One region of the Streptomyces sp. NPDC026246 genome, then DNA from elsewhere that is predicted to be linked to it. Evidence: riboswitches for the same ligand, from Rfam matches in the RefSeq annotation. Region 1 holds a riboswitch; each other region holds the start of a gene.

Evidence for each region. A riboswitch is a leader RNA that binds a small molecule or an ion and turns the genes downstream of it on or off. The one in region 1 is predicted to bind cyclic di-AMP.
Region 2: another riboswitch for cyclic di-AMP. It lies ahead of ACZ4M5_RS26600 (M23 family metallopeptidase); the one in region 1 lies ahead of ACZ4M5_RS28305 (M23 family metallopeptidase).
Region 3: another riboswitch for cyclic di-AMP. It lies ahead of ACZ4M5_RS31200 (transglycosylase SLT domain-containing protein); the one in region 1 lies ahead of ACZ4M5_RS28305 (M23 family metallopeptidase).
Region 4: another riboswitch for cyclic di-AMP. It lies ahead of ACZ4M5_RS08885 (C40 family peptidase); the one in region 1 lies ahead of ACZ4M5_RS28305 (M23 family metallopeptidase).

Annotation. Positions count from the first base shown of each region.
Region 1 covers NZ_JBVHPJ010000013.1:120,475-128,023, forward strand. Annotated here, with positions in the region: gene ACZ4M5_RS28290 (bifunctional acetate--CoA ligase family protein/GNAT family N-acetyltransferase) at 1-2,481, opposite strand, end outside; gene ACZ4M5_RS28295 (HPr family phosphocarrier protein) at 2,662-2,943, shown strand; gene ACZ4M5_RS28300 (GntR family transcriptional regulator) at 3,151-3,843, opposite strand; gene ACZ4M5_RS28305 (M23 family metallopeptidase) at 4,038-4,826, opposite strand; cyclic di-AMP (ydaO/yuaA leader) riboswitch at 4,840-5,004, opposite strand; gene ACZ4M5_RS28310 (M16 family metallopeptidase) at 5,196-6,584, opposite strand; gene ACZ4M5_RS28315 (M16 family metallopeptidase) at 6,581-7,549, opposite strand, start outside.
Region 2 covers NZ_JBVHPJ010000011.1:237,768-245,316, forward strand. Annotated here, with positions in the region: gene ACZ4M5_RS26580 (SpoIIE family protein phosphatase) at 1-965, shown strand, start outside; gene ACZ4M5_RS26585 (MarR family winged helix-turn-helix transcriptional regulator) at 1,046-1,555, opposite strand; gene ACZ4M5_RS26590 (dihydrofolate reductase family protein) at 1,842-2,972, shown strand; tRNA gene ACZ4M5_RS26595 (tRNA-Met) at 3,077-3,150, shown strand; cyclic di-AMP (ydaO/yuaA leader) riboswitch at 3,450-3,606, shown strand; gene ACZ4M5_RS26600 (M23 family metallopeptidase) at 3,618-4,649, shown strand; gene ACZ4M5_RS26605 (aldo/keto reductase) at 4,794-5,747, shown strand; gene ACZ4M5_RS26610 (PrsW family intramembrane metalloprotease) at 5,775-7,121, opposite strand; gene trmB (tRNA (guanosine(46)-N7)-methyltransferase TrmB) at 7,180-7,549, opposite strand, start outside.
Region 3 covers NZ_JBVHPJ010000017.1:9,203-16,751, reverse strand. Annotated here, with positions in the region: gene ACZ4M5_RS31210 (GNAT family N-acetyltransferase) at 1-261, opposite strand, end outside; gene ACZ4M5_RS31205 (HAD family hydrolase) at 448-1,296, shown strand; gene ACZ4M5_RS31200 (transglycosylase SLT domain-containing protein) at 1,260-2,060, opposite strand; cyclic di-AMP (ydaO/yuaA leader) riboswitch at 2,064-2,233, opposite strand; gene ACZ4M5_RS31195 (polyprenyl synthetase family protein) at 2,739-3,749, shown strand; gene ACZ4M5_RS31190 (LolA family protein) at 3,980-5,206, shown strand; gene ACZ4M5_RS31185 (flavodoxin family protein) at 5,327-5,908, opposite strand; gene ACZ4M5_RS31180 (amidase) at 5,957-7,186, opposite strand; gene ACZ4M5_RS31175 (DUF6668 family protein) at 7,183-7,549, opposite strand, start outside.
Region 4 covers NZ_JBVHPJ010000003.1:152,895-160,443, reverse strand. Annotated here, with positions in the region: gene ACZ4M5_RS08900 (esterase/lipase family protein) at 1-469, shown strand, start outside; gene ACZ4M5_RS08895 (M23 family metallopeptidase) at 688-2,277, shown strand; gene pcrA (DNA helicase PcrA) at 2,366-4,849, opposite strand; cyclic di-AMP (ydaO/yuaA leader) riboswitch at 5,162-5,335, shown strand; gene ACZ4M5_RS08885 (C40 family peptidase) at 5,344-6,513, shown strand; gene ACZ4M5_RS08880 (SLAC1 family transporter) at 6,591-7,532, shown strand; gene ACZ4M5_RS08875 (hypothetical protein) at 7,510-7,549, opposite strand, start outside.

The DNA of each region.
Region 1 (7,549 bases):
GAGGTGCGGGGCGGTGGCCTTGAGCGCCACCGGGTACCCGAGCGTGCGGGCGGCCTCGGCGGCCGCGTCGGGCGTCGGTGCGGGCAGGGAGCGGTGGACCTCGATGCCGTAGTGGCCGAGGAGGTCACAGGCCTCGTCCGGGGCGAGGGCGGGGCTCTGCCCGCGCGCGAGCAGGCCGTCGATCAGCGCGGCGGCGCCCTTCACGTCGATGTCGTCGTACTCGGGCACCTTGCCCGGGTCGGCAGCGTCGCGCCGCCACTGGGCGTAGGCGACGGCCTGGGCGAGGGCGCGGACGGCCCGCTCGGCGGCGGGGTAGGCGGGGATGAGGTGTGCGCCCTCGGCCGCCTCGGGGGCCGCCGCGGGCCGGGCCGGGCCGGTCGCGTGCCGGTCGGGGGCCGCCGCGTGCCCGTCCCCGGGTGTGCGGGGCTGGGCTGCGGGCGGGCGGGGCTCGTCCGCGGGTGCCGGTCGATGGTCCGCGGGCGGGCGGGGCTGGTCCGCAGGTACTGGTCGCTCGTCCGCGGGCGGGCGGGGCTCGTCCGCGGGTGCCGGTCGCTGGTCCGGGGTCGCCCGGTGGGGTCCGGGCTGCGGTGCGTCGTCCGTCCTGGCCTGCGGGGCCGTGCTGGCCGCCGCCGACAGGGCCTCCGCGAGACCGCCCAGCTCCACGTGCACGACCAGGACCGGCTTGGACGGGGCCGCGGCCGTCGCGGAGCGCAGCGCCTGCGCGAGGGCCGCGTCGGCGACGGAGCCCTCCCCCACCGCCGGGATGGCCGTGACGACGACCGCGTCGCAACGGTCGTCGGCGAGCGCCCGGGACAGGGCCGCGTGGAAGTCCGCCGCCGACGCCGCCGTGGTGAGGTCCTGCGGCGGGTGCGGCCGCAGGCCCTCGGCCAGGCACGCGTCGTAGGTGAGCAGGCCGAGCGACTCGGAGTTGCCGAGGATCGCCACCCGGGGTCCGGCGGGCAGCGGCTGGCGCGCCAGCAGCAGGCCCGCGTCCACCAGGTCGGTGATGGTGTCGACGCGTATCACCCCGGCCTGCCGCAGCAGGGCCGAGACGGTCGCGTGCGGCAGGCGCGTCGCCCGCACGGCGTGCCCCTGGGGGGCGGCGCCGTGCCGGGCGCCCTGGACGACGACCAAGGGCTTGGCGGCGGCGGTGCGCCGGGCGAGGCGGGTGAACTTGCGGGGGTTGCCGATGGACTCCAGGTACATCAGGACGACGTCGGTGTCGGGGTCCTCGTACCAGTACTGCAGGACGTCGTTGCCGGAGACGTCGGCGCGGTTGCCGGAGGAGACGAACGTGGACACGCCGGTCACGCCCGTGACGCCGCCGCCGCGCCGGTGCAGCCGGGACAGCAGGGCTACGCCGATGGCACCGGACTGGGCGAACAGCCCGATGCGGCCCGGGCGCGGCACCTCGGGGGCGAGGGAGGCGTTGAGCCGCACCCGGGGCGAGGTGTTGATGACACCGAAGGCGTTGGGCCCGATGATGCGCATGCCGTACGTGCGGGCCTGCCGGACGAGGGCACGCTGGCGCTCGCGCCCTTCGAGCCCGCTCTCGGCATAGCCGGCGGACACCACGACCAGTCCCTGCACCCCGTGTTCGCCGCACTCGGCGACGACCTCGGGCACGTGCTCGGCGGGCACGGCGACGACCGCGAGGTCGACGGGGCCGTCGATGTCGCGCACCGACCGGTGGGCGGGCACCCCGTCGAGTTCCTTCTGCTCCTGGGGCAGGGCCCTGTTCACGGCGTACAGGCGGCCGGTGTAACCGGCGTCGCGGATGTTGCCGAGGACGCTGCGTCCCACGCCGCCGGGGGTGCGTCCCGCGCCGATGACGGCGACCGAGCCGGGCGCCAGCAGTCGCTGCACGGAGCGGGCCTCCGCTCGGTGCTCGCGCGCGTACTGCACGGCCAGCGAGCGGTCGGTGGGTTCGAGGTCGAACTCCAGACGGACCACGCCGTCCTCGAAGCTGCGCTTCTGGGTGTACCCGGCGTCCGTGAACACCTTGATCATCTTGTTGTTCGCGGGCAGCACCTCGGCGGCGAACCGGCGGATGCCGCGCTCGCGGGCGACCGCGGCGATGTGCTCGAGCAGGGCGGAGGCGACCCCGCGGCCCTGGTGTGCGTCCTGCACGAGGAAGGCGACCTCGGCCTCGTCGGCTGGGGCGGACGCGGGCGTTCCGTCGGCGCCGATCCGGTCGTAGCGTACGGTGGCGATGAACTCGCCGCCGACCGTGGCCGCGAGTCCCACCCGGTCCACAAAGTCGTGGTGCGTGAAGCGGTGGACGTCCTTGGCGGACAGGCGAGGGTACGGCGCGAAGAAGCGGTAGTACTTGGACTCGTCGGAGACCTGCTCGTAGAAGCTGACGAGGCGATCGGCGTCATCGACGGTGATGGGCCGGATGCGTGCGGTGCCACCGTCGCGCAGCACCACGTCGGCCTCCCAGTGGGCGGGATACTCGTGCCGGTCCGGCGAGGTCTGCATGGGCCCCAGAGTACGGCTCGCGTCCGACAGCGGCGCGGGGCAGTCTGTGGGGGCGCCGGTCGGGTCGAGGCCGCGATCTGATCTCCGCCCCGGGGCGGTGGAACGACAGGACCGCTCCCGGTGGGCTTCACGTATGGGAAACTGGTCTAGACAACCCTGAACACCGAAGGGCAGCAACACATGGCTGAGCGCCGCGTCAACGTCGGCTGGGCCGAGGGTCTCCACGCCCGCCCCGCCTCCATCTTCGTCCGAGCCGCCACGGCCACAGGCGTCCCGGTGACGATCGCCAAGGCTGACGGCAACCCCGTCAACGCGGCCTCGATGCTGGCCGTCCTGGGCCTGGGCGCCCAGGGCGGCGAGGAGATCGTCCTCGCCTCCGACGCCGAGGGCGCGGACGCCGCCCTGGACCGGCTGGCCAAGCTGGTCGCCGACGGTCTCGAGGAACTGCCCGAGACCGTCTGATGTGAGAGCGCCTCTCAGGTGCGTGCGGGGCCTGTCCGGTGTCGACCGGGCGGGCCCTTCGCATGTCCGGCCATGTTTTCGTCCGCGCGGACGAATTGCGCACCGCATGGGGGCGGCATTCCAAAAACAGGCAGCGGAAAAGGGGGCAGCGGAAAGGGGAAATTCCACCCCTCCGGCATTCCCTGCTCTTTGTATACGGCTCGCGTGTTAATTCCGCGGGCTCGCCGTGTTGAGGGGATGTTGCGAGTTCCTCACCCGCCCGCGCTCCCCGGCCGAGCCGGACCGCAGGCGGTGGGCGGCGGTCGCGCGCTCGACGTGCGCGGCCGCGGCGGCCCGCGCGCGCTCGCCGTCCCCGCGCGCCACGGCGTCCACGATCGCGCCGTGCTCGTTCCACGACTCCACCGGGCCGGGCTGCGCCTCGACCGTGTACATCCAGGCGATCTTGTGCCGGAGCTGGGTGAGCACCGCGGTCAGCGCGGGGCTCCCGCAGGCCTGCGCCAGCGTCTCGTGGAACCAGCCGTCCAGGGAGCGCAGGTCCTCGCCGCCGCCCTGGCGCGCCCGCTCCCGGCCCAGCCGGACCAGGCCGCGCAGGACCTTGAGATGGGCCTCGGTGCGGCGCTGTGCGGCCCGGGCCGCGCCGAGCGGCTCCAGCAGCACCCGCATCTGCAGCAGGTCGGCGGCCTCCTGCTCGGTGGGCTCGGCGACACAGGCGCCCGCGTGCCGCCTGGTCACCACGAAGCCCTCGGCCTCCAGCGTGCGCAGGGCCTCCCGCACGGGGACCCGGGAGACGCCGTAGCGGCGGGCCAGCAGCTCCTCGGTGAGCCGGGCCCCGCACGGGTGGACGCCGGCGACGATGTCGTCCCGGATGGCCGTGCACACCGAGTGCGCGGGAATGCGCATGACCGACCTCCGTCTGATTCCCGGGGAAAACGCCGACGCGCGCTCCACGGCTTCATTGCACGTGACTCTATTGCAATGTGCCGCACTTTCCGGCGGCGGACGGAAATCAGGGAGAAGTTTTTGGGCGACGAGCCGTCCGGGACGCGAAAAGCCCCGGCCTGCGGGCCGGGGCTGTCACGAATCTCGGGGTGACGTCAGAGGTTGACGCCGTGCGAGCGCAGGTAGGCGACGGGGTCCATGTCGGAGCCGTACTCGGGGCTCGTGCGGGCCTCGAAGTGCAGGTGCGGGCCGGTGACGTTGCCGGTCGCGCCGGACAGGCCGATCTGCTGGCCGGGGGTGACCTGCTGGCCGACCGAGACACCGACGGACGACAGGTGGCCGTACTGGGTGTACGTGCCGTCGTTCATCTTGATCACGACCTGGTTGCCGTACGCGCCGCCCCAGCCGGCCTCGACGACCGTTCCCGCGCCGACGGAGTGGACCGAAGTGCCGGTCGCGGCGTGGAAGTCGACGCCGGTGTGGCTGCCGGAGGACCACAGGCCACTGCTGGCCTGGTAGCTGGTGGACACGTAGGAGCCGGAGATCGGGGACACGAAGGTGTTCAGGCGCTTGCGCTCGGCCTCGCGTGCGGCCCGTTCCTTGGCCTCGCGCGCCTTCTCGGCGGCTTCCTTGGCCTTCTTGGCCGCCTCGGCGGCCCGCTCGCGCGCGGCCTCCTCGGCCTTCTTCTTCGCGGCGGCCTCCTCGGCCGCCTGCTTCTGCGCGACGGCCTGGGCGTCGATCTGCTCGGCGACGGTGTCGCCCATGGTGACGACGGGGGTGAGACCGGTCTGCTCGGGTGCCGGCTCGGCGGCGAAGGCGGCCGGAGCGGCCACGGTGCCGATGACGCCGGTCGTGGCGAGGGCCGCGACGCCCGCCGCACGGGCCGTGCCGCGCTGGATGCGGCTGGGACGACGGTGCTTCCCGGTGGCGCGGGTGAACGCCATGAAGTGGCTGGTCCTTTCCTTCCTTCTCGCCTACCGGGTTAGCTGACGGGTTCGGAGCAGGAAGGTCTCCTACGGACCCCCTCGCGGCTCGCGCGGGCGTCCGATTCACCCCAGGGACTGCGGTTGGGTCCCCGGCTCCCCTGGCTCGCGCCGTACGGGGACTCGGCGATGACTGTCCGGTGCCGCGGGTGCGGCGCACTGCCTGACGAACAGCCCGGATGACGCTAAGCGGCGCCGCTTTCAATTCCCAAACGAAACCCGCCTTTTGTAGCGCATCCCACAGGGCAGACAGGCCACCTCCGTATCAATTCGGGCATAAGGGAGCCCTGGTGCCTTCGATGACAACCAGGGCTCCCGCGCGCGTGTGGCCTACTCCGCGGTGACGACCGAGACTTCGCCGATGCCGAGGGCCTCGACGGGCGCCTTGATCTGCGTCGCGTCACCGACGAGGACGGTCACCAGGCGGTCCACGGGGAAGGCGCTGACGACCGCCGCGGTGGCCTCCACGGTGCCGGTCGCGGCGAGCTGCCGGTACAGCGCGGCCTGGTAGTCGTCGGGCAGGTGCTGCTCGACCTGGTCGGCCAGCGTGGAGGCGACGGCCGCCGCCGTCTCGTACTTCAGCGGCGCGACGCCGACCAGGTTCTGCACGGCGACGTCCCGCTCGGCGTCGGTCAGCCCCTCGGCGGCCAGGGTGCGCAGCACGGCCCACAGGTCCTGCAGGGCGGGGCCGGTGTTGGGCGTGTCCACGGAACCGCTGATGGCGAGCATCGAGGCGCCGGTGCCCTCCGGGGCGGACCGCAGGACCTGGGCGAACGCCCGCACCCCGTAGGTGTAGCCCTTCTCCTCGCGCAGCACGCGGTCCAGACGGGACGTCAGGGTGCCGCCGAGGCAGTACGTGCCGAGCACCTGGGCGGGCCAGACGCGGTCGTGCCGGTCCGGGCCGGTGCGGCCGATGAGCAGCTGCGTCTGGACGGCGCCCGGGCGGTGCACGATGACGACCCGGCCCGTGTCGTCGGCGGTGACCGGCGGCACCGGACGCGGCTCGGCCCGGGAGCCGGTCCAGGCGCCCACCGTGTCACCGAGCAGGGCGTCGAGGTCGATGCCGGTGAGGTCGCCGACGACGACGGCGGTGGCCGTGGCGGGCCGGACGTGCTTCTCGTAGAAGCCGCGCACGGCGGCGGAGTCGATCGCGGCGACCGTCTCCTCGCTGCCCTGCCGGGGCCGTGACATGCGCGAGTCGGCCGGGAACAGCTGCCGGGACAGCTCCTTGGCGGCCCGGCGCGAGGGGTTGGCCAGCTCGTGCGGGATCTCGTCGAGGCGGTTACGGACCAGCCGCTCGATCTCGCTGTCCGCGAACGCGGGCGCCCTCAGGGCGTCGGCCAGCAGACCGAGCCCCTTCTCGAGCCGGGAGGCCGGGACCTCCAGGCTGATCCGGACCCCGGGGTGGTCGGCGTGCGCGTCCAGGGTGGCGCCCGCGCGCTCCAGTTCGGCCGCGAACTCCTCGGCGGAGTGCTTGTCCGTGCCCTCGGAGAAGGCCCGCGCCATGATCGTGGCGACGCCGTCCAGGCCGGCCGGCTCGGCGTCCAGGGGCGCGTCCAGCAGCACCTCGACGGCGACGACCTGCTGGCCGGGGCGGTGGCAGCGCAGGACCGTCAGGCCGTTGCCGAGGGTGCCGCGCTCCGGGGCCGGGAAGGCCCACGGCTTGGCCTCGCCCGCCTGCGGCCGGGGGTGGAAGTCCATCGTGGCGAGCTCGGTCACTTGGCCGCCTCCTCGTTCTCGTCGCCGGCCGCGGGTGCGGTGTCCCCGGCATCGTCGGTCTCGTCGGCGACGGGCTCGTAGACGAGCACCGCGCGGTTGTCGGGGCGCAGGCGGGCCTTGGCGACCTCCTGGACCTCCTCGGCCGTGACCTCCAGCACGCGCTGGACGGCGGTCAGGGCGAGCTGGGGGTCGCCGAACAGCACCGCGTACCGGCACAGTTCGTCGGCGCGGCCCGCGACCGTGCCGAGGCGGTCCAGCCACTCGCGCTCCAACTGCGCCTGGGCGCGCTCCATCTCCTCGGCCGTGGGGCCCTCCTCGGCGAACCGGGCGAGCTCCTCGTCGATGGCGGCCTCGATGACCGGCACCTCCACGTCGCCGGACGTCTTGACGTCCAGCCAGCCCAGGGAGGGCGCCCCGGCCAGCCGCAGCAGGCCGAACCCGGCCGCGACGGCCGTACGGTCGCGCCGCACCAGGCGGTTGTACAGACGGGAGGACTCGCCGCCGCCCAGGACGGTCAGGGCAAGGTCGGCGGCGTCGCACGCGCGTGTGCCGTCGTGCGGCAGCCGGTAGGCAGCCATCAGGGCACGCGCCGGGACCTCCTCCTCGACGACCTCGCGCAGCTGCTCGCCGATGGTCTCCGGCAGGGAGCCGTCGCGCGGGGCGGGCTTGCCGTCGTGGCCGGGGATGGAACCGAAGTACTTCTCGACCCAGGCCAGCGTCTGCTCGGGGTCGATGTCACCGACCACGGAGAGCACGGCGTTGTTCGGCGCGTAGTACGTGCGGAAGAACGCGCGGGCGTCCTCCAGGGTCGCCGCGTCCAGGTCGGCCATCGAGCCGATCGGGGTGTGGTGGTAGGGGTGGCCCTCCGGGTAGGCGAGGGCGGTGAGCTTCTCGAAGGCGGTGCCGTAGGGGACGTTGTCGTAGCGCTGGCGGCGCTCGTTCTTGACGACGTCGCGCTGGTTCTC
Region 2 (7,549 bases), on a different contig from region 1:
GACTGCCGGCGAACCGCACGGCGTCCGCCGCGCTGGTGGCGACGGAACTGGCGACCAACCTGCTGCGGCACGCCGAGGGCGGCCACGTGCTCATCGGCCTCGTCGAGCGGACGGACGGCGGCGGTCCGCGCACCTGTGTGCAGCTCCTCTCGCTGGACCACGGGCCCGGCATCCCGGACGTGGCCGCCGCGATGCGCGACGGTTACTCCACGACCGTCGCGGCCTCCCTGGGCGCGGGGCTCGGCACCTGCCGCCGGGTCGCGAACGACTTCGACCTGCACAGCGCCGTCGGCCGGGGCACCGTCGTGCTGGCCCGGATCGACCACGAGATCGCCGTCCGCCACCCGGGGACGTCCGCGCCGCCCCCGCGCGCCGGCGGTGTCAACGTCCCCCTGGGCCGGGCGGCCCACTCCGGCGACGCCTGGGCCCGTGTCCGCGCCGGGGACCGGCTGACCCTGCTGCTCGCCGACGGGCTCGGGCACGGGGAGAAGGCCGCCGAGGCCTCCACCGCGGCGGTGACCGCGCTGCGCGGCCTGGCCGAGCTGCCGCCGCCGGAGATCCTGCGGCGTCTGGGCCCGGCTCTGCGCCCCACCCGGGGGGCGGCCGTCGCCGTGGCGCAGGCCGATCTGTCCACGGGACGGCTGGACTTCGCCGGGATCGGCAACGTCGGCGCCCGGCTGCGCACCGGCGGGGAGTGGCGGCCGCTGCTGTCCCGGCCCGGCATCGTGGGGGCCCAGGCACCGGCCGACGTCCCCGTGCAGAGCGGGCCGTGGCACGACGACAGCCTGCTGGTGCTGCACAGCGACGGTCTGCCCAGCCGCTGGAGCACGCCCGAGGACGTGCTCCTGACCTGCGACCCGGCGGTGGTCGCCGCGGTGGTGCTGCGCGACTCGGGCAGTGCGGCCCGCCCGGTGCGCGACGACACGTGTGTGGCGGTGCTGAAGGGGGGCTCGCCCGGGGCTTGACGGCCGGGCGGGGGCGTGCGGACCGGGCGGGGGCGTGAGGCCGGGCCGGGGCGAGGGGACCGGCCGGTCCCTCGGATCCCTCACGGGCCGGCGGGTGGCTCGCCGGCTCGGGGCGGCGCGTGGTCCTGGGCGGCCAGGAAGGCGCGCAACCCCCTTCTCAGTGCCTCCCGTTCGGCAGGCCGCATCGCGGCCACGGCGACGGTGAGGGCGTGGGTGCGGCGACCGGCGACGTCGCTCAGGACGTTGCGGCCGTGCGTGGTGAGCCGGAGCTGGACCTCGCGGCGGGTGTCCGGGTGCGGGGCCCGTTCCAGCAGGCCGGCCGCCGCGAGCCGGTCGCAGAGGCGGCTGGCGGTGGGCAGGCCGATGTCCAGCCGCTCCGCCAGGGCGGTGAGGTTGAGTCCGGGTGCCCTCTGCACCGTGCGCAGCGCCCGCAACTGATGCGGGGACAGCCGCAGGGACGCCTCCTGGGCCGCGACCGTCCACAGGACCGCCAGGCTGTCCACCGCGTCGGCGATCTGCGAGGCGACGGCTTCCGGGCCCTCGCCCGGCCCCCTGGCCCGGTGGTCACCGGGCCCGCCGAATCCGGTCACAAAACGGTCACTTTCCATAAGCTCCGGGTGCTGTGGAGGTCGCCCTCTTGCAAAGGCTGTACCCGAAGAGCCGAGCGGCAAGCAGACCGTTGCACGGCCGTCACCGGCCTGACGGCGGCTCAGCCCGCGCCGGGTTCCGCCGGTGCGGCCGGCGGCGGGGGGGTGCCGTCCCCGTCCGGCCGGGTGACCGCGTAAGACTTGGCCACGTCCCACTCAGCCCGGCCAGCCCGTCCAGTCCCATCCAGGCCCATCCAGTCCCGCTTTTCCGACCAGCCGCGGAGCGTCGATGCCTCACCCGTACGTCCTGCTGTCCGCCGCCGTCTCCCTCGACGGCTACCTGGACGACACCGGACCCGAACGCCTGTTCCTGTCGAGCCCGGCCGACTTCGACCGCGTCGACGAGGTGCGCGCGTCCGTCGACGCGATCCTGGTCGGCGCGGGCACGATCCGGGCCGACAACCCCCGCCTCCTGGTCAACTCCCCGGAGCGCCGCGCCGCCCGCACCGCCGCGGGCCGGCCCGAGTACCCCCTCAAGGTCACCGTCAGCGGCACCGGCGACCTCGACCCGGAGGCCCACTTCTGGCACACCGGCGGCGAGAAGGTCCTCTACACCACCGACGAGGGCGCCGGGCGCGCCCGCGCCCTCGGCCTCGCCACCGACGTCGTCCCGCTGGGCGCGGCCCTCGACTGGCGCCGGCTCCTCACCCACCTGCACGACGTGCGGGGCGTGCGGCGGCTGATGGTCGAGGGCGGCGGCCTGATCCACACCCAGCTGCTCACCCAGGGGCTCGCCGACGAGATCCAGCTGGTCCTCGCCCCGCTCTTCGTGGGTGACCCCGACGCGCCCCGCCTCTTCGGCCCCGGCGGCTACCCGCCGGGCCGGCTGCGGCTGGTCGACAGCCGCCGGATCGAGGACGTCGTCCTGATGCGCTACGAACCGACCGCCCCCGGCACCGGGCCGCTCCCGGTCGCCGCCGACCACCGCTGGCTGGCCGCCGCCTGCGAGCTCGCGGAGCACTGCCCGCCCTCCGCGACCGCGTTCAGCGTCGGGGCGGTGGTGGTCGCGGCCGACGGCACCGAACTGGCCCGCGGCCACTCCCGCGAGGGCGGCGACCCGGTGGTTCACGCCGAGGAGGCGGCCCTGGCCAAGCTCGATCCGGCCGACCCCAGGCTCGCCGGGGCGACCGTCTACAGCAGCCTCGAACCCTGCGCCCGCCGTGCCTCCCGCCCGGCGCCCTGCGCCCGGCTGATCCTCGACGCGGGTGTGCGGCGGGTCGTCACGGCCTGGCGCGAGCCGGACACCTTCGTATCCGGGGCCGACGGCAGCGGTGTCCTGGCCGCCGGGGGAGCGCAGGTCGTCCTCCTGCCCGAGCACGAGGAGCGGGCCAAGGCCCCGAACCGGCACCTGCTGCCCTGAGCGCGGCGCTCCGGGCCGGGGTGTGCCGGGGCCGGTGCCGGGGGCGCCGGACCGGGGTGTGCGCGAGACGTCCCGCGGATGGCGTACACTGGTGAACACAACGACGCGGGGTGGAGCAGCTCGGTAGCTCGCTGGGCTCATAACCCAGAGGTCGCAGGTTCAAATCCTGTCCCCGCTACTGAAGGCCGAGGGCCGGAATCCGAAAGGGTTCCGGCCCTCGGTGCGTTTCCCTCCGGTCGTCGACCGGCCGTCACACACGGTGAGTGAACCGCCCCGCTGCGCATAACAACTGACACACCGTCAAGTCCCGTGCGGTGTCCGGGAGGCGGTCAACTCGCCCGATTCACCCCGGTCGTGGCAGGTTGGTCCGCGCGAAAAAGGTTAATGATCAAGCGGAAGCGCTGGAATACGCACCGCGCCATCCATTAACGTTCGATAACGCAGCGCGGTCGTCCCAGCCGTCACAGAAGGCGGCTCCGTGCGCACGCGCCGAATCCCGCAAGGGAACCGGGGAACCACCACTTGGGGTGAATCGAGCGGATGCCGCCGTGGCAGCACGGCAGGTATACGCGCGTAGGAGACCTTCCTGCTCCGAACCCGTCAGCTAACCCGGTAGGCGAGAAGGAAGGAAAGGAGCACGCCCACGTGGCGTCCAACCGGCCTGCCCCCGCTGCCCCGTTCGCGGCGGACCAGCGCGACCCCGAGACCTTCGGCTTCGGCCGTCAGCGCACCGACGAGGGCCCGTTCCAGGAGTGGAACCCCACCGCGGAGTCCATCCGCCCCGTCCGTGGCCGGCACCGCGTCTCCAAGCAGCGCGGCGGAGGACTCGCCCGCAGCTCCACCGTCCTCGGCGTCGGTGTCATAGCCGCCGTCGGCGCGGGCGGCATGGCCAGCGCCCAGACCGGCAAGCCGCCGGTGTCGATCTCCGTCCCGGACCTTCCCTCGGTGGGTTCCCTCCTCTCGGACGACGACACCCCCGAAGGCTCCGCCACCCCGCTCAGCAGCCTGGGCACCACGACCGCCGAGGCCGAGCCGGGCGCCGACGGCGCCGGTGAGGCCCTGCGCGCCCGGATCATGGCCCAGGTCGAGCACCAGCAGGACCAGATCGACACCAAGGCCGCCCAGGAGGCCGCGGCCGCCGCCGAGAAGGCGGCCCAGGAGGCCGTCGCCAAGGCCGAGAAGGAGGCCAAGGCCAAGGCCGCCGAGGCGAAGAAGAAGGCGGAGGAGGCGGCCGAGAAGAAGGCCGAGGCCGAGCGGCTCGCCGCCCTCGCCAAGCAGTACACGCTGCCGACCTCCTCGTACACCCTCACCTCCAGCTTCGGCCAGGCCGGCGCCTACTGGTCCTCCGGCTACCACACCGGTCTCGACTTCGCCGCCCCCACGGGCACACCGATCAAGGCGGTCCACAGCGGCACCATCACCGAGGCCGGCTGGAACGGCTCCTACGGCTACAAGACCGTCCTCACCCTCGACGACGGCACCGAGATCTGGTACGCGCACCAGTCGTCGATCGGCGTCAGCGTCGGCCAGAAGGTCGGCACCGGCGACGTCATCGGCCGTGTCGGCGCCACCGGCAACGTCACCGGCGCCCACCTCCACCTCGAAGTCCACACCGGCGGTTCCGCGAGCGGCATCGACCCCATGGCGTGGCTGCGGGGCAAGGGACTCAACCCGTAGACGCACCGCGCCCGTCGAAGCACCGGCAGCCCTGACGACGACCCCCCGGCGTCAGGGCTGCCGGTCTTCGCCGGCCGGGGTGTTCGCCCGGGGTCGTGCGCAGCTTGCGGAATGGGCCGTTCCGCGCGGTCGTTGACCCAGGGTATGACTGCTACGACGAATCTGCGCAAGCTCGGCTCCTCCGACCTCGAGGTCTTCCCGCTCGCCCTCGGCGGCAACGTCTTCGGCTGGACCGCCGACGAGGACCGTTCCTTCGCCGTCCTCGACGCCTACACCGCGGCCGGCGGCAACTTCGTCGACACCGCCGACGTCTACTCGGCGTGGGCCGAGGGCAACCGGGGCGGGGAGTCCGAGACCATCCTCGGCAGGTGGCTCCGGGCGCGCGGCAACCGCTCCGAGGTCGTCGTCGCCACCAAGGTGAGCCAGCACCTCGACTTCCAGGGGCTGTCCGCCGCCACCATCAAGGCCGCCGCCGACGCCTCCCTGCGCCGGCTGGGTACCGACCACATCGATCTGTACTACACCCACTACGACCGGCCCGAGGTGCCCGTCGAGGAGATCATCGGCGCCCTCGACGAGCTCGTCAAGGCAGGCAAGGTGCGGCACATCGCCGCCTCCAACATCTCCGCGGAGCGGCTGCGGGAGTCCCTGGAGTTCTCCGACCGCGAGGGACTGGCCCGCTACGTGGCCCTCCAGCCCCACTACAACCTGGTCTCCCGCGACACCTACGAGGGCGGGCTCCAGGACTTCGCCGAGCGCAGCGGCCTCGCGGCCGTGCCCTACTACGCGCTCGCGTCCGGCTTCCTCACGGGCAAGTACCGCCCCGGTACGACCGTCGAGAGCGCGCGGGCCGGGGGCGCGGCCAGGCACCTGGAGACGGAGCGCGGGCGCCGGGTGCTCGACGCGCTCGACGAGATCGCCGCGGCGCACGAGGTGCCGGTGGCGACGGTGGCCCTGGCCTGGCTCGCCGCCCGCCCGACCGTGGTCGCGCCGATCGCCTCCGCGCGGACGGTGGAGCAGCTGCCGGCGCTGGTGGGGGTGGCGCAGCTGACCCTGACGGACGCGGAGACCGCCCGGCTCGACGAGGCCTCCGCCTGACGGGACGCGGGGGAGCGGCGGCGCGGCTCAGGAGCGGTAGGGGTTGTACGGGCTGTACGCCGGGTGGGGAGCCGGCTGGTGGACCTGGCCGTACGCGCCGTGCACCCCGTGCACCGGCCAGGGCTGCACCATGGCCGGAGGCGGCGGGGAGGTGATCCGGGCCGCGTGGACCAGGGCCGGGCGGGCCGCCTCCCGGCGCCGCCACAGCTCGCCGAGCAGTTCCAGCTCGCGGACCGTGAAGCCGGCGCCGGCCCGGCCGCGGCGGGCCCGGTGGCGGAGGAACGCGAGGGACGTCGCGTATGCCTCGTACCGCGCCACCTCGCGCGCCGCGCCCCTGCCCGCATGGCGCCGGGCGTGGGCGCGGGCGATCCGCCGGGCCCGCATCGAGCCCAGGGCGTACGGCTCCGCCGGGTCCAGCCAGCCGGCCACCGCGTACGCGGGCAGCTCCTCGCGCACGGTCCGCAGCTCCCGCTGCCGGGTCCAGATCACCAGCCACGTCAGCAGACCGAAGATCGGCACCATGAACGCCGCGTACACGGCGAAGAAGCCGTACTCGCCGAACGACGAGGAGCCGTTCCACATCGCGTGCATGCCCATCGCCAGCAGCAGCCCGGCGAGCGGGAACGCCACGCCGCGGACCCGGCCGCGGTCCCCCCGGAGCGCGGCGACGCCGAAGCCGATGCCGGTGAGGACCGTGAACAGCGGGTGGGCGAACGGCGACATGATGATGCGGACGAAGAAGGTCGCCGCCGTGACGGACGCGATGCCCCTGCCGCCGGTCATCTGGTCCGTGCCGAAGGCGGTGCCCAGGTAGAGGATGTTCTCGGTGAACGCGAAGCCGGTCGCCGTGACGCCGGCCACGACGACGCCGTCGATGATCCCCGTGAAGTCGCGTCGCCGGAACAGGAAGACCAGCAGGACGGCCGCCGCCTTGGCGGACTCCTCGACCACCGGCGCTATCACCGTCGCGCCGAGCGTGTCCGCGCCGGACGGGTCCGCGGTGGCCGTGGCTATCCATCTCGTGGCGAAGCTGTTGGCGACGATCGCTATCAGCGCGGCCGCGCAGGCCCCCCAGGCGAAGCAGAACAACAGGTTCCGCCAGGGGCCCGGTTCGACCCGGTCCAGCCAGCGGAACGACGCCAGCAGCAGGGGGACCGGGAGGACGGCCAGGCCCAGCCCGACCAGGAACCCTTCCGTACCGGTCTCCTCGCGCACCAGGGCGAGGATGACCAGGCCGGATATCGCGAGGAGCGTGCTGGGCGCGCCGTAGCGCACCCAGGGCCGCTGCCACCAGTGCGCGTGCCGCAGGGACCCGCCGACGGGGGTGCCGTCGGCGGGTCCGCTGGGATACGGATGCGGGGAACTGGTGGCCACGGCTTCGACCCTAACGACGGAGGGGCGCCGTCCGCAGGCGGGAAGGTGACGGGCGCGGTCAGGCGCCGGCGGAGGGCTGGGGTTGGTCCGCGTGTGGTACGCGCCGGAACAGGAGGTCGTTCACGACATGTCCCTTGTCCAGTCCCTGGCCCTCGAAACGGGTCAGCGGCCGGAAGTCGGGGCGCGGGGCGAAACCGCCGTCGGCCTGGGTGTTCTCGAAGTCCGGGTGCGCCGTGAGGACATCGAGCATCTGTTCGGCGTACGGCTCCCAGTCGGTGGCGCAGTGCAGCAGCGCGCCGGGTCGCAGCCGGGTGGCGGCCAGGGTCAGGAAGTCGGGCTGGATGAGCCGGCGCTTGTGGTGCCGCTTCTTGGGCCACGGGTCGGGGAAGTAGACGCGCAGGCCGTCGAGGGAGTCCGGGGCGAGCATC
Region 3 (7,549 bases), on a different contig from region 1:
CAGGACGGCGCCCTGGGCGTCGGAGACACCGAGCCCGATGGCCCGGCCCTGCCCCAACGGGCCCCGCTCGTACGGCAGGAAGCCGGCCGGCTCCGCCCCTTCACGCACCACGGCGACGCGGGCCTGCGGCCTCACCCGGCCGACGGCCTCGGTGAACTCCGGTTCCATGAAGGGGTTGCGCGGTGCCCGGGAGGCGGCGCGCAGCGCACGCCAGCACTCCCGCTCCTCTTCGCCGAGCTCCCCGGGCCCGGCCACACGAATGCGTCCACTGCTCAACCCGACCCCCCGATCAAGTCCCCCCTGGACACATGGAAGGTACCGCCCGGGACGGTCCCTCGGGTAGGTAGCGGAGCATGTTGTTGCCAATCGGTGCAGAGGCCTTCAACCGGGCAATCGGCGTCCGTCGCGCGATGAAACGCAGGGGCCCGCTGTCCGTATTCTCTGATCATGGCCGCACCCCTCGCATATTCGCTCATCGCCACCGATCTGGACGGGACGTTGCTGCGCGGCGACGACACCCTGTCCGACCGGTCCCTCGCCGTGCTCGCGCGGGTGGCGGACGCCGGTGCCCAGCACCTCGTGGTGACGGGCCGCCCGGCGCCGAGAGTGCGGCCGCTCCTGGACGACCTGCGCTGCACGGGGCTCGCGGTGTGCGGGCAGGGCGCGCAGGTGTACGACGCCGGCGCGGACCGGCTGCTGTGGTCCATCACGCTGGACCGGGAACTCGCGGAGACGGCCCTCGGCAAGATCGAGGCCGAGGTGGGGCAGGTGTACGCGGCGGTCGACCAGGACGGCGTGGACGGGCTGACGCTGATCGAGCCGGGCTACCTCATGCCGCACCCGACCCTGCCGGCCGTCCGGGTCGAGCGGCGCGACGACCTGTGGGGGGAGCCGATCAGCAAGGTGCTGCTGCGCCACCCGTTCCTGTCGGACGACGAACTGGCGGCGACGGCCCGGTCGGTGGTCGGCTCACTGGCGACCGTGACCATGTCCGGTCCGGGCACGGTGGAGTTGCAGCCGTGCGGGGTGACCAAGGCGACGGGGCTGGCGCTGGCCGCCGAGCATCTGGGGCTGCGGCCCGCGGACACCCTGGCCTTCGGTGACATGCCCAACGACATCCCGATGTTCGACTGGGCCGCCCGCGGGGTGGCGATGGCCAACGCCCATCCCGAGCTGAAGGCGGTGGCCGACGAGGTCACCGCGTCGAACGAGGACGACGGCATCGCCGTCGTCCTCGAGCGACTGCTGGGCGGGGCGGCTCAGTACGGGCCGTTGACGTTGTCGATCGAGCCGTAGCGGTCGGCCGCGTAGTTGCAGGCCGCCGTGATGTTGGCGACCGGGTCGTACGGGTCGAAGGGGGTTCCGTCCACGTGGTACGCGGCGAAGGTCGGGTCGATGACCTGGAGCAGGCCCTTGGACGGGGTGCCCGCGACCGCGTTCGAGTCCCAGTTGTTGATCGCCAGGGGGTTGCCGGACGACTCGCGCATGATGTTGCGGTGGATGCCGTCGTAGGAGCCCGGGATCCCCTTCTGCGCCATGATGTCCAGCGCCTCGCGGATCCAGCCGTCCAGGTTGTCCGCGTAGGTCTTCGTGGCGGCCTGGGTGGCCTGGGCGACACCGCCGGCGGGCTTCGCGGCCGACTGGGTGGCGGGCTTCGCGGCCGGCTTGGCCGGCGCCGACGACTGGGTCGCCTTCTTCTCCGGGGCGGCGGCCTCGGCGCCCTTCACCTTCAGCTTCAGACCCGGGTGGATCAGCTTGGGGTTGTCGCCGACGACGGAGCGGTTGTCCTTGTACAGCTGCTTCCAGCCGCCCGAGACGTCATACGTGTCCGCGATGCGGTAGAGCGTGTCGCCCTTGGTCACGGTGTACGTGAGCGACTTCGCGGGCTGGGCGGCCTGCGGCAGGACGTGCGCGGCGGGCGCGCTCTGCGGCTCGGCGGCGACGGCGTTCACCGCGCCGAGGAGCGGGAGGGCCAGGGCCGCCCCGCCGGTGCCGGCTGCGACGACACCACGGGTGATCGGGTTCTTACGGGGGCGACGGTGCGTGCCTCGTCCGGGCATGGCGATGTTCCTCTCCGGCGCCTGCGAGGTGAGCTGTCGGGTTCGGGCCGGGAGGTGCCCGGCCGCGTACGGCACCGTGTGCCGTGCGCGGCTTCACCCCGAGCCGTTCCGCTGTGCGGACCGGCGACTTACCTGGGTCCCCCGCTCCTGCCCTGCGTGAGTGATCGGTGGATGGGTGCCCGGACGGTGGCAGGATTCGGCGTCCGCCGGACAGGGCGGGAACGTATGCGAGAGCACATGTCGGGAACAAGCACGGGAGTCACATATGGCGCTTGTTGACCTTGGTGGACCGGTATGGGGCAGCTTGATCCTTTGCTTTCGCCAAGGCTCAACTCGCTTGAGGGGGAAGGGTGTAGGGGCCGCGTTCCGGGTGCCGTCGTGAAAGGGTGGGCGTGATTCAACTCACTGATCACGACTCCGAGAGCAATGTGCACAACTGGGATTCGCTTCCCTATGTCGGCAAATCGGGCATAGGGTGCTACCTCCCGGTAAGTCGATAAATGTCTGCTCTTATGACCTGATCGAAAACATTGCGGTCCTGATCGGATACCGCCCGGCCTGTAACCATGGGCGCTGGCGGTGATCGAAACGTGACCGGATACGCTGACTCGAGTGAGGGCAGCGACCTATCGACAATGCGCGTAGCACCGCCAGACACCAGCAGACAGGAGACCCCTCGTGACCGACGTCGGGCCGTTCGGGCTGAGCGTGCGGGACCAGGCTCTGGAAGCCGACGTCCAGGCCGGACTGACGGCTGTCGAGGAAGGCTTGCTCGAGGCCACCAAGAGCGAGGTGCCCTTCATCACGGAGGCCGCCCAGCACCTGGTGCGCGCCGGCGGCAAGCGGTTCAGGCCGCTGCTGGTGATGCTCGCCGCCCAGTTCGGCGACCGGTACGCGCCGGGCATCGTGCCCTCGGCCGTCGTCGTGGAACTCACCCACCTCGCCACGCTGTACCACGACGACGTGATGGACGAGGCCGCCGTGCGCCGCGGCGTGGAGAGCGCGAACACCCGCTGGGGCAACTCCGTCGCGGTCCTCACCGGCGACTTCCTCTTCGCCCGCGCCTCGCACATCCTGGCCGACCTCGGCCCGGAGGCCGTGCGGGTGCAGGCCGAGGCGTTCGAACGGCTGGTGACCGGGCAGATCCTGGAGACCGCCGGACCGCAGGACGGCCGCGACCCCGTCGAGCACTACCTCGACGTGCTGGGCGGCAAGACCGGCTCGCTGGTCGCCGTGTCCTGCCGCTTCGGCGCGATGATGTCCGGCGCCGACGAGACGGTCGTGCACGTGCTCACCCAGTACGGCGAGCGGCTCGGCGTCGCCTTCCAGCTCGCGGACGACGTCCTGGACATCGCCTCCGACTCCCACGAGTCCGGCAAGACCCCCGGCACCGACCTGCGCGAGGGCATCCCCACCCTGCCGGTGCTCCGGCTGCGCGAGCGGGCCGCCCGGCTCGGCCTCGCCGAGGACGTCGCCCTGTGCGAGCTGCTCGACTCCGACCTCACCGACGACGCCCGGCACGCCGAGGCCCTGCGGCGGCTGCGCGCCCACCCGGCGCTGGAGCAGGCCCGCCAGGACACCGTCCGCTACGCCCAGGACGCCCGCTCGGCACTGGCACCGCTGCGCGACTGCGCCGCGAAGACGGCGCTGCTGGAGCTGTGCGACGCCGTGGTGCACCGCGCCGGCTGACCCCGCCCCTCCCCGGACCCCTACGGGTCGGGGGAGAAGCCGCCCCCGCGTGTCATACCCCAGCAGTACGCGGAGTTGAGCCCGCGGTCTGACGTATCCGCCCGGCCGATTTGGTCAGATGGAAACCACGGAAGACACCACTCCTCACCTGTTCGGGTGAGAATGGCGGCTCACGGACGAGTGCGTGGACGACACGGACGGCCGCCGCCGACCACGGAGGTAGGGCACACATGGCACCGTACGCATCCGACGACAGCACGACCGGCGGGGAGGCCGACGAGCGGCAGTCCCGGCGGCGCAAGGCCGCTCGCTACGTCGTCCCGGTCACGGTGATCGGGGTGGCGGCCGCGACGATCGGCCTGGTCCCGGCGCTCGCCGACTCCGGCGACCCCGACCTGCCGGACATCACCGCCCAGCAGCTCGTCGAGAAGATCGCGAAGTCGGACGTCGAGCAGCTGTCCGGCACGGTGAAGATCACCACGGACCTCGGTCTGCCGAACCTCGGCGGCCTGGAGTCCGGTCTGCTCTCCGGCGCCGCGGGCGGCGGCGACGGTTCCTCCGCCGACCCGACCGCCAAGCTCACCGAACTGGCCTCCGGCACGCACACCCTGCGCGTCGCCGCCGACGGTCCGGACCGGCAGAAGCTGTCCCTGGTGGAGAACGCGGCCGAGTACAGCGTCATCCACAACGGCAAGGACGTCTGGGCCTACGACGGCAAGTCCGGCGAGGTCTACCACGGCACCGGCCCGCAGAGCCCGAAGGCGGAGAAGGAGCAGCCGCCCGCCACGCCCAAGGACTTCGCCGAGGAGGTGCTGAAGGCCGTCGACGACACCACCTCCGTCACGGTGGACGGCACCGCCCGGGTCGCCGGCCGCGACGCCTACAAGCTGGTCGTCGAGCCGAAGCAGTCCGGTTCGACGGTCGGAGCCGTCACCGTGGCGGTGGACGCGAAGACCGGCATGCCGCTGAAGTTCACGCTGGTTCCCGCGAGCGGCGGTTCGGCCGTCGTGGACGCCGGCTTCACCAAGGTCGACTTCTCCCGGCCGGCCGCCTCCACCTTCGACTTCACCCCGCCCAAGGGCGCGAAGGTCACCGAGGAGAAGGACGCCGGCAAGGAGTTCGGCCAGGGCGTCGAGGAGCACGCCCGCAAGGGCGGACACGCCCCGGAGTCCGGGAAGGACCTCGGCGAGGGTCCCGGCGGCATGAAGACCATCGGCGAGGGCTGGAACGCCATCGCCACCTTCGGCACCGGCGGCGAGGGTGTGCCCTCCGGCGCGGCCGGCGGCGACCTCGGCGGCTTCGTCGACTCGCTCGGCGACAAGGTCACCGGCGCGTTCGGCTCGGGCACGGTCTTCTCGACCCGCCTGGTCAACGCCCTCGTCACCGACGACGGCCAGGTCTACGTCGGCGCGGTCACCAAGGACGCGCTCGTGAAGGCGGCCGACGCGGGGAAGTGACCCGCCACGCGCGCCGGGAGACCGGGAGCACGAGGCCGGGGACGTCGCAGGCGCCGGGACGTGAGCGTCCCGGCGCGCACCGTCCCCGGCTTCCGTGTCCCCCGGCCGCGCACCCGGCGCTCACGTCTCGTACAGGAACCGCGCGAGCGGAGCCTCCTGGGCGAAGAACGTCTTGGCCCGGGCCAGCGCCTCGGTGTCGGCCAGCACATCACCGGGCTTGCTGCCGTTGCCGAGCAGCACCCCGCCGAACCGCATCCCCATGTACGCGGCCGAGTTGTGCAGCGTCCCGATCAGCGGGTCGGCCACCACCTGCTCCTCGTGCGCGAGGGCGGTGACGCCCCAGAGCGTCCGTCCGGCCAGGGTCTCCCTGAAGTCCAGGCCGGGCGTGCGCAGCCAGCCGGACCAGTAGTCCAGGTAGCGCTTGGTCTGCGCCGAGACCGAGTACCAGTACAGGGGCGAGACGATCACGATGTCGGTCGCGCCGAGCGTGGCGTCGAGCAGCAGCGCCACATTGCCCTCGGTCGGCCGGACGTGGTCGCTGTCGTGCCGCAGGTCCTCGAAGTCCGGCACCGGATGGGCGGTCAGGTCGAGCCACTGCTGTTCGGCGTCGGCCGGCAGCTGCTCGGCGGCCCGGCGGGCCAGCAACGCGGAGTTCCCGTCGGAGCGGGCGCTGCCCAGGACGAAAAGGAAGCGGCGGGTCATGGCTGTTCCCCCTGAATGATGGGCGTAGGTCAATTACAGGCGCTTGCATCATATGCGTGCGCAAGTAAATCCGCCAGGGTCTCGTCCGGGGCCGGGTCGGTGACCGGCCCGGGCCTGCGCCTCCCGCGCCACGGCCAGCAGCAACGCCTCCCGCCCGTGCGGTGCCACCAGCTGCAGCCCGGCCGGGCAGCCGTCGCCGCCGAACCCGGCGGGCAGGCTCAGCGCCGGATGCCCGCTGAGGTTGAACGCCCAGGTGAGGGAGGTGGAGTAGCGGTCCCCGGGTCCCTCGTGGCCGTGCGGTGCCGTCGGGGCGGTGGGGGTGAGCAGCAGCTGCGCTTCGCCGAACAGCCCCGCCAGCCGCCGGTCGTTCCGGGCCCGCACACGGTGGGCCCCGTCCGCCCCGGGACCCGGACCACCCGCCGGCCGCCCGGTCCCGGCCGCCCGCAGCGCGAGCCACGCCGGCCCCGGGTCGGCGAGCTCCACCGGCACCCGCGGCCGTACGAGCCGGACCACCCCGGCCGCCACGAGCCGCTCCACCGCCGCCCGGGCGAGTGCCACCGGCTCCGGGTCGGGCGCGGCGAAGCCCAGGCCGGGGGACCAGACGGCGGTGACGGGCAGCGCCACCGCGGGCGGCGGCGGCTCCCCCGACACCACTCGCCACCACAGCTGCGCGTCCCGCGCCGAACGGGCGAGCACGCCGGGGGCGGCGAGGCCCGTACGGTCGGTGGAGGGCAGCCGTCCGTTCGTCGCCTTCAGCCCGAGGACCCCGCACCACGCCGCCGGGATCCGCACCGACCCGGCCCCGTCCGCGCCGGTCGCCAGCGGCACCAGACCGGCCGCCACCGCCGCGGCGGCCCCGGCCGAGGAACCTCCCGGCGTCCGGTCCGCGCGCCACGGATTCACCGTCCGACCCCGGGCCCCGAGCCCCCAGGTCTGCCACGGCGTCCCCGGCCCGGGCACGGAGGTCGCCCCCACGACCACGCACCCGGCCTCGACCAGCGCCTTCGCGGAGCGCAGCCCGTGACGGCCCTTCACGGCGACAGGGACACCGGCGAGTGGGAGGGGCGGTTCGCCCGAGACGCCGCCCCCGTCCAGCAGCGCGTCCACCTCCGCCGCCCGGCGCAGTGCCTCCTCGTGCCACACCTCCAGGAACGCGCACAGGTCCGGGTCGGCCCGCTCGATCCGGCGCAGTGCCGCCGCGGCCACGCCGGTGGCGCGCAGGCGCCGGGAGCGTACGGCCGCCGCGATCCCGGTGGCGGACGGGGGAACGGCCGTCAGCGCACCGCTCCGGTGAGGCGGGCCAGGGCCTGTGTCTCGCGGGGCGGCCCGCCGGGTTCGCCGAGCCGCCAGGCCGTCACCCACGGCACGCGGTACACGTCGATCACCGACTCCAGGGATCTGACGCGCTGGGCGAGCGGGCGCGGCAGCCGGCCCGGGGCGTCCGCCACGAGCACGACGGCGTCGAGGTCGAGACCCGGCGGGGCCTGCCCGCGCCGGAAGGCCTCCACCGCCGCGGCGGCCGAGCCCAGACCGGCCGCGTGCGTCCGGGCGACCAGCAGCACCGAGCGCGGGGCGCCCGCCCCGGGCCAGGAGCGGCCGCTGTCGTGGCCGCCGTAGACCGCGGCGAGGGTGGAGACGCCC
Region 4 (7,549 bases), on a different contig from region 1:
GGTCGACATCGTCGGGCACAGCCTCGGGGGCCTGATCGCGCGGTACTACGTGCAGCGGCTCGGCGGCGACACGCGGGTGCGGACCGTCGTCACGCTCGGCACACCGCATGCCGGCACCCGTGCGGCGCGCCTGGCCGACGCGCACCCCATCGTGCGCCAGATGCGCCCCGGCTCACCGGTGCTCGAGGAGCTCGCCCTGCCCGCCCCTGACTGCCGTACGCACTTCGTCGGCTTCTGGAGCGACCTGGATCATGTGATGGTCCCGCCGGAGGCGGCCCGCATCGACCATCCCGATCTGTCGGTGCGCAACGTGCGGGTCACCGGCATCGGCCATCTCGCCCTGCCCGTGCACCCCGCGGTCGCCGCCGGAATCCGGGAGGTCCTCGACACGGCGCTGCCGGGGGAACCCTCCGCGGACGAGACGGGAAACCCGGCCGGGGAGTCGGCCGGAGGTCTGACGGTGGCCTGAACTCGTCATACAGCCGCCACAGGACCGCGCAGCCCCGATCAGCTTCGAACAAACCTCGAACACAAGGCCAAACCCGCGCCCGCAGTCCGCCAAAACACGGCCGAATGCCCGTTTCCTGCGCGCGTGAAACCTGCCGAAGATTGTCGTGCCCGCGTACCGCCGGGTACAGTCGCCGCACTGCTCTGGCAGCCCCTGTTGTCGAGGCGAAAGAGAAGTTGGTGAACGACCGTCACCCGTCGGGGACCATGGCCCCGGCTCCGGCTTCCGACGCCGACTCGGCGCACTACGCGTCGTACGGCACCCAGGAAGCCCCGTACGGCGACTTCACCACGTACGGCGACCACCCCGCCACCGGTTTTCACCCCGGCGACGGCGCGGGGCTCGACGCCTCCGCTCACGCCACTTCGAGCTTCGCCACGGACCCCCTCTTCGGCGACATGCCGGGCACCGGCCACGGCACGGGTGCGTACGACTCCGGTCAGTGGTCCACGGGTACCCCCGGCAACGCGAACTATGACGCCTACGCGGCCCAGCACCACGCCGCCTACGACACCGGCGTCTACGACACGACCTCCTGGGAGACCGGGCAGCAGCCGGTGGCGGGCATCCCGTCGCCGTCCCCGGCCCCGGACACCACCGGCCAGTGGGACAGCGGCGCCTGGCTCCAGCCGGACCAGTCGGGCAACGCGGGCGGCCACACCCAGCAGTGGGACTGGGGCACGCAGACTTTCGACACCGGCGCCTACGACGCCACGCAGTGGAACTCGGACGGTTCGGCCCCGGCCGGCGACGGCCACGAGCAGCCTGCCGAAACCTTCGAGCAGCACGAGCCGACGCAGTTCGAGCAGCACGAGCCGGTGCAGTTCGACCCGTCCGAGCCGGTGCCGTTCGACCAGCTCGAGACGGCGACGTTCGAGCACGTCGGCTACGACGACCCCGCCGGACACGGGCCCGCCGCCGACGGCGGCGAGATGGCCTCCACCGGTGAACTGCCCGCCGTCGGCCCGCTCCTGGACGGCCAGGAAGAGGTCACGCCCCCCGGTTCCCGGGCGGCCGCGCGTGCCGGGTCCCGTTCCCGCCGCCGTACGCCGCCGAAGCGTTCGGCGCTGCTGACCGTCGCGGTGCCGTCGGCGTGCGTGATGGGGGTCGCGGGGATCGCGGCCGCATCGGTGGGCAGCTTCACCGAGGACAGCACGGCCGAGGCGCACACGACGGCCGCGGACGTGCAGCCGGTGAAGCCGGCCGCCGCCAACAACAAGCTCGACACGCAGTTGCAGAGCCTCGCCGCCGGCGCCGACGACTTCGCCGACCGGGCCAGCCGCACGCAGGAGCGCATCGACCTCAAGGCCCAGCAGGTCGCCGAGAAGAAGCGGGCGGCCGAGGAGGCGGCCCGCAAGGAGCGGCTGCGCCCCAAGTTCGCCCTGCCGGTCTCGCAGCACGGACTGAGCGCCTACTACGGCCAGTCGGGCATCAACTGGATGTCCCTGCACACGGGCATCGACTTCCCCGTCGCGTACGGCACGACCGTGATGGCCGCGACCGACGGCACCGTGCGCACGCAGTGGAACAGCGCCTACGGCAACATGATGATCGTGACCGCGAAGGACGGCACGGAGACGTGGTACTGCCACCTCTCCACCTACACCGTCCCCTCCGGCACGGCCGTGAAGGCCGGCGACCCGATCGCCCGCTCCGGCAACTCCGGCAACTCCACCGGTCCGCACCTGCACTTCGAGGTGCGCCCGGGCGGCGGCTCCGCGATCGACCCGCTCCCGTGGCTGCGCAGCCACGGCATCAACCCGGCCTGATCCCACGGCGGTCGGGGACGCTCCGGCGGTCCCTCCCGGCCCCCGGCCCCCGCCCGCGGCGTGCGAACGGGAGCCTCCTCTCAGCGGGTCAGAGCTTCTCCACCGGCGCGTAGCGCAGCAGCAGCCGCTTGGGCTTGGTGTCGCCGAAGTCGATCGTCGCCTCGGCGTTCGCGCCCGTTCCCTTGACCGCGACGACCGTGCCGAGCCCGAACTGGTCGTGGGTGACCCGGTCCCCGACGGTCAGCGCCACCACCGGCTTCTCGGCGGTGCGGCGCGTGGCGAAGCCGGAGGCACCGGACGCCGAGGAGCGCGAGCGGGACGAGGACAGGGAGGCCGCGACCGCGGAGACCGGCCCGGAGGACGCGGGCACGGTCGAACCCGTGCGCTTCCACTCAACGTGGGCCGGCGGGATCTCCTCCAGGAACCGGGACGGCGGGTTGTACGACGGCTGGCCCCAGGCGCTGCGCAGGGTGGACCGCGTCAGATACAGCCGCTCGCGGGCGCGCGTGATCCCGACGTAGGCCAGGCGGCGTTCCTCCTCCAGTTCCTTGTTCTCCCCCAGGGCACGCATGTGCGGGAAGACGCCGTCCTCCATGCCGGTGAGGAAGACGACCGGGAACTCCAGGCCCTTGGCGGTGTGCAGGGTCATCAGCGTGATGACGCCGTCGCCGTCCTCCTCGTCGGGGATCTGGTCGGAGTCGGCGACCAGCGCGACCTGTTCGAGGAAGTCGGACAGGGTGCCGCCGGTCTCCGCGTCCTCGCCGCGTTCCTGCTCGAACTCCATGGCGACGGCGGCGAGTTCCTGGAGGTTCTCGATCCGGGTCTCGTCCTGGGGGTCGGTGGACGCCTGGAGCTCGGCCAGGTAGCCGGTGCGCTCCAGCACGGCCTCCAGGACGGTGGCCGGTCCGGCGCCGGACTCGACGATCGTGCGGAGGTCCTCCATCAGCGTGTTGAACCGCTTGACGGCGTTGGTGGAGCGCGCGGCCATGCCGTACGCCTCGTCGACGCGCTTGAGCGCCTGCGGGAAGCTGATCTTCTCGCGCTGGGCCAGGGCGTCGATCATCGCCTCGGCGCGGTCGCCGATGCCCCGCTTGGGGACGTTGAGGATCCGGCGCAGCGGCACCGAGTCCTCGGGGTTGGACAGCACGCGCAGGTAGGCCAGGACGTCCCGGACCTCCTTGCGCTCGTAGAAGCGCACGCCGCCGACGACCTTGTAGGGCAGGCCGACGCGGATGAAGACCTCTTCGAAGACACGGGACTGGGCGTTGGTGCGGTAGAAGACCGCGACGTCGCCCGCCTTGGCCTCGCCGGCGTCGGTGAGGCGGTCTATCTCCTCGGCGACGAACTGCGCCTCGTCGTGCTCGGTGTCGGCGACGTAGCCGGTGATCCGCGCACCGGTGCCCGCGTTGGTCCACAGGTTCTTGGGGCGGCGGGACTCGTTGCGCTCGATGACGGCGTTGGCCGCCGACAGGATGGTCTGCGTGGAGCGGTAGTTCTGCTCGAGCAGGATCGTCGTCGCGTCCGGGTAGTCCTCCTCGAACTGGAGGATGTTGCGGATCGTCGCGCCGCGGAAGGCGTAGATCGACTGGTCGGCGTCGCCCACCACGCACAGCTCGGCGGGCGGCACCTCGGCCTCGGGCGGCACGTCGACGGGGTGCTCGGAGGTGCCGACCAGCTCGCGGACCAGGGCGTACTGGGCGTGGTTGGTGTCCTGGTACTCGTCGACCAGGACATGGCGGAAGCGGCGGCGGTAGTGCTCGGCGACGTCCGGGAAGGCGCGCAGCAGGTTGACCGTCGTCATGATCAGGTCGTCGAAGTCGAGGGCGTTCGCCTCGCGCAGCCGCGACTGGTACATCGCGTAGGCCTGGGCGAGGGTCTTCTCGAAACCGTCGGTCGCCTGGGCGGCGAAGTCCTCCTCGTCGATCAGCTCGTTCTTCAGGTTGCTGATCTTGGCGCTGAAGGACTTCGGCGGGTAGCGCTTGGGGTCCAGGTCCAGGTCTCGGCAGACCAGCGCCATGAGCCGCTTGGAGTCGGCGGCGTCGTAGATCGAGAACGACGAGGTGAAGCCGAGCTTCTTGGACTCGCGGCGCAGGATGCGCACGCACGCGCTGTGGAAGGTCATGACCCACATCGCGTTCGCCCGCGGGCCGACGAGCTGCTCGACGCGCTCCTTCATCTCGCCGGCGGCCTTGTTGGTGAAGGTGATGGCGAGGATCTGGCCCGGGTGCACGTGCCGCTCGGCCAGCAGGTGGGCGATGCGGTGGGTGAGCACGCGGGTCTTGCCGGACCCGGCGCCGGCGACGATGAGCAGCGGGGAGCCGGAGTGGACGACGGCGGCCCGCTGGTTGTCGTTGAGCCCTTCCAGCAGTGCGGCGGCGTCGATCACCGGGCGGGGCGCGCCGTCCCGGTAGTGGGTGTCGCGGTCCGGCGGCACGTCGAACTTCCCGCCGAACAGATCGTCCGGAAGCGGCTCCGGAGCGTGATCGTCCTCGGGGGGCGGCGGGGGCTCGTCCGCGGGGCCCCGCTGGGCCTGGAGGCTCGCCAGGAAGTTGTCGTCAAAGAGGCTGCTCATCGCTCTCCGAGTCTAGGGCGCCCCACTGACAGCCCGCCGCCACCCCGGGAACATCGCCCCGCACACCGGCCGGACCGCCGACTCCTGGCGCGTTGTCACCCTCCAGTACCGCGTGATCACGGTCCGCTATGTCCATAACAATTCAGGGCAAGTCACGACCAAGCCGCCGGGATCGTTCACTCCGAGCGATGCTCCCGGGAAAGGTCACGAAAATGTATCGGGCATATCACCCATCAACCTTCACAGGGACCACACGAGTTGGCTACCGTGCGATCAGGCCGCACGACCCTCTCCGGCGAACGTCGCCGGGCCGCGCGGCCTCCGCCGAGTCCGGTGTGCCGCAGCGGCAGCCGGAGCCGGGGACCCAACCGAGAACCCCGGGGTGAATCGGCCCGCCTCCGTATCCGGAGAAGGCCGTAGGGCAACCCTTCCGAACCACCCGCCCGAACCCGACAGCTAACCCGGTAGGCGGACGATGGAAGGAGTCGCCTCCCTTGGCGTCGCACCGCAAGTCGCGTCCCACCGGTTCGCGCGTGGCAGGCATACGGACCCCCGCCCTGGCAACGGCGGCCCTCACCTCGGTGGCCCTGCTGTCCCAGTCGGCCAACGCCGCCCCCGAGGCCGACGACAAGCCCAGCCTCGAAGAAGTCGAGAAGAAGGTCGACGACCTGTACCGCCAGGCCGAGTCGGCGACCGACAAGTACAACGGCGCCAAGGAGAGGACGGCGAAGCAGCGCAAGCGCGTCGACACCCTCCTCGACGACGTCGCGCAGCGCGCCGAGAAGCTCAACGAGGCGCGCGACAAGCTCGGTTCCTACGCCTCCGCCCAGTACCGCACGGGGGCGGCCGCGCCGGAGACGGCGACGTTCCTGCTCGCCGACACCCCGCAGGACTACTTCGACCAGACCCAGCTGATGGACCGGATGACCGGCCGCCAGAAGGAAGCGGTCGACGACTTCGTCACACAGCAGTCCGAGACGATGACGAAGCGCCGTGAGGCCACCGAGAGCCTCGAGAACCTCACGGACGCGCAGGGCGACCTGAAGGCGGCCAAGGCGGCCGTCCAGCGCAAGCTGGCCGACGCCCGCGAGCTGATGTCGAGGCTGACCGCCGCGGAGAAGGCGCGGCTCGCGGCGATCGAGCAGGAGAAGCAGCGGGAAGCCGCCCGCCGGGCCGCCGAGCTGGCCCGGCAGCAGGCCGCGCAGGAGCAGGCGCAGCGCGAGGAGGCCCCGCGGCAGGAGAGCGGCTCACCGTCGCCGGACTCCGGCTCGCCCTCCGCGCCGGCCCCGGTGGACTCCTCGTACGCCACCAAGGCGGACAAGGCCCTGGCGTTCGCGCGCGCCCAGATCGGCAAGCCGTACGTCTGGGGCGCCGTCGGTCCCGGCTCCTACGACTGCTCCGGCCTCACCCAGGCCGCCTGGAAGGCCGCCGGCGTCACCCTCCCGCGCACGACCTACGACCAGGTCGACGCCGGCACCACCGTTCCGATGTCGCAGGCCCGGCCGGGCGACCTGGTCTTCTTCTACGACGACGTCACGCACGTCGGGCTGTACATCGGCAACGGCATGATGATCCACGCGCCGAAGCCGGGCACGTACGTGCGCGAGGAGTCGGTCTACTACGACGGCGAGTCGGCGATCCACAGCGTGGTGCGGCCCGCCTGAGCGGACGCGGACGTTTTTGAGGGGCACGCGCGCGTGCCCCTCACCTCCGGCGCGCGTTGCTCTCTAGCATCGGCACCATGTCCGGTCCCTCCCCGTTTGCCACCTGGTGGGCGACGTATGCGCTGGCGACCGGCACCGTGTCGGTCGGTCTCGACTCCGCGGGTCACGCCGCCCTCTCCCGCGTCGTGCTGGCCCTGGCGTGCGGGGCGTGGCTGGTGGCGGCCGTGAGCCTGCTGCAGCGGGCGCGCGGCGCGTGGCGGGCGGAGGTGCCGGCCGTGTTCACCACCGCGGCGGCCGCCGCCCTCCTCGGCACCGGTTTCACCGCCGCGGGTCTGCGGTCCGTGGCCTGGGCGCTGCTGGCCCTGTCCGCGCTGGTCTGGGCGGTGCTGCTGGCCGTGGAGGTCGGGGGCCGGCGGGGGACGGTGTTCCTGCGGTGTGTGGCCACCCAGTGCCTCGCCGTGCTGGCGGCCGCCTTGGCCGCGGCCGAGTCGCTGGCCTGGCCGGCCCACGCGGCCCTGGTGCTGCTGTGGCTGGGGCTCGCGCTGTACGGCTTCGCCCTGTTCCGCTTCCAGCCCCGGCAGGTGGAGGAGGGGCGCGGCGACCACTGGTTCGCGGAGGGCGCGCTCGCGGTCTCCGCGCTGGCCGGGGCGCAGCTGCTGTCCGCCGACAGCTCCCGCCTCTACCTGTGGAACGAGGACGACGGCGACGCCCTGCGCAACACCGCCGTCATCCTGCTCGTGCTCGCCGCGGTCGCCTGCGTCGCTCTCCTGGTCGCCGAGCTGTTCTGGCCGCGGCACCACTACGACGCGCGGCGCTGGGCGACCGTGTTCTGCTGGGCCGTGACGGCGACGGCCACCCTGGAGGTCGCCGCGGCGCTCGACGTCGCCTGGCTGGACGTCGCCGGCCAGGCGCTGCTGTGGGCGGCCGTGGCCGCATGGCTCGCCTGCACCCTCTGGGCGGCCGCCTCGGCCCGGGCCGGTGCCCGGTCCTCCCGGGTCAGGTCCAGAGCACGGCGATGAAGACGTTGGCCGTGGTG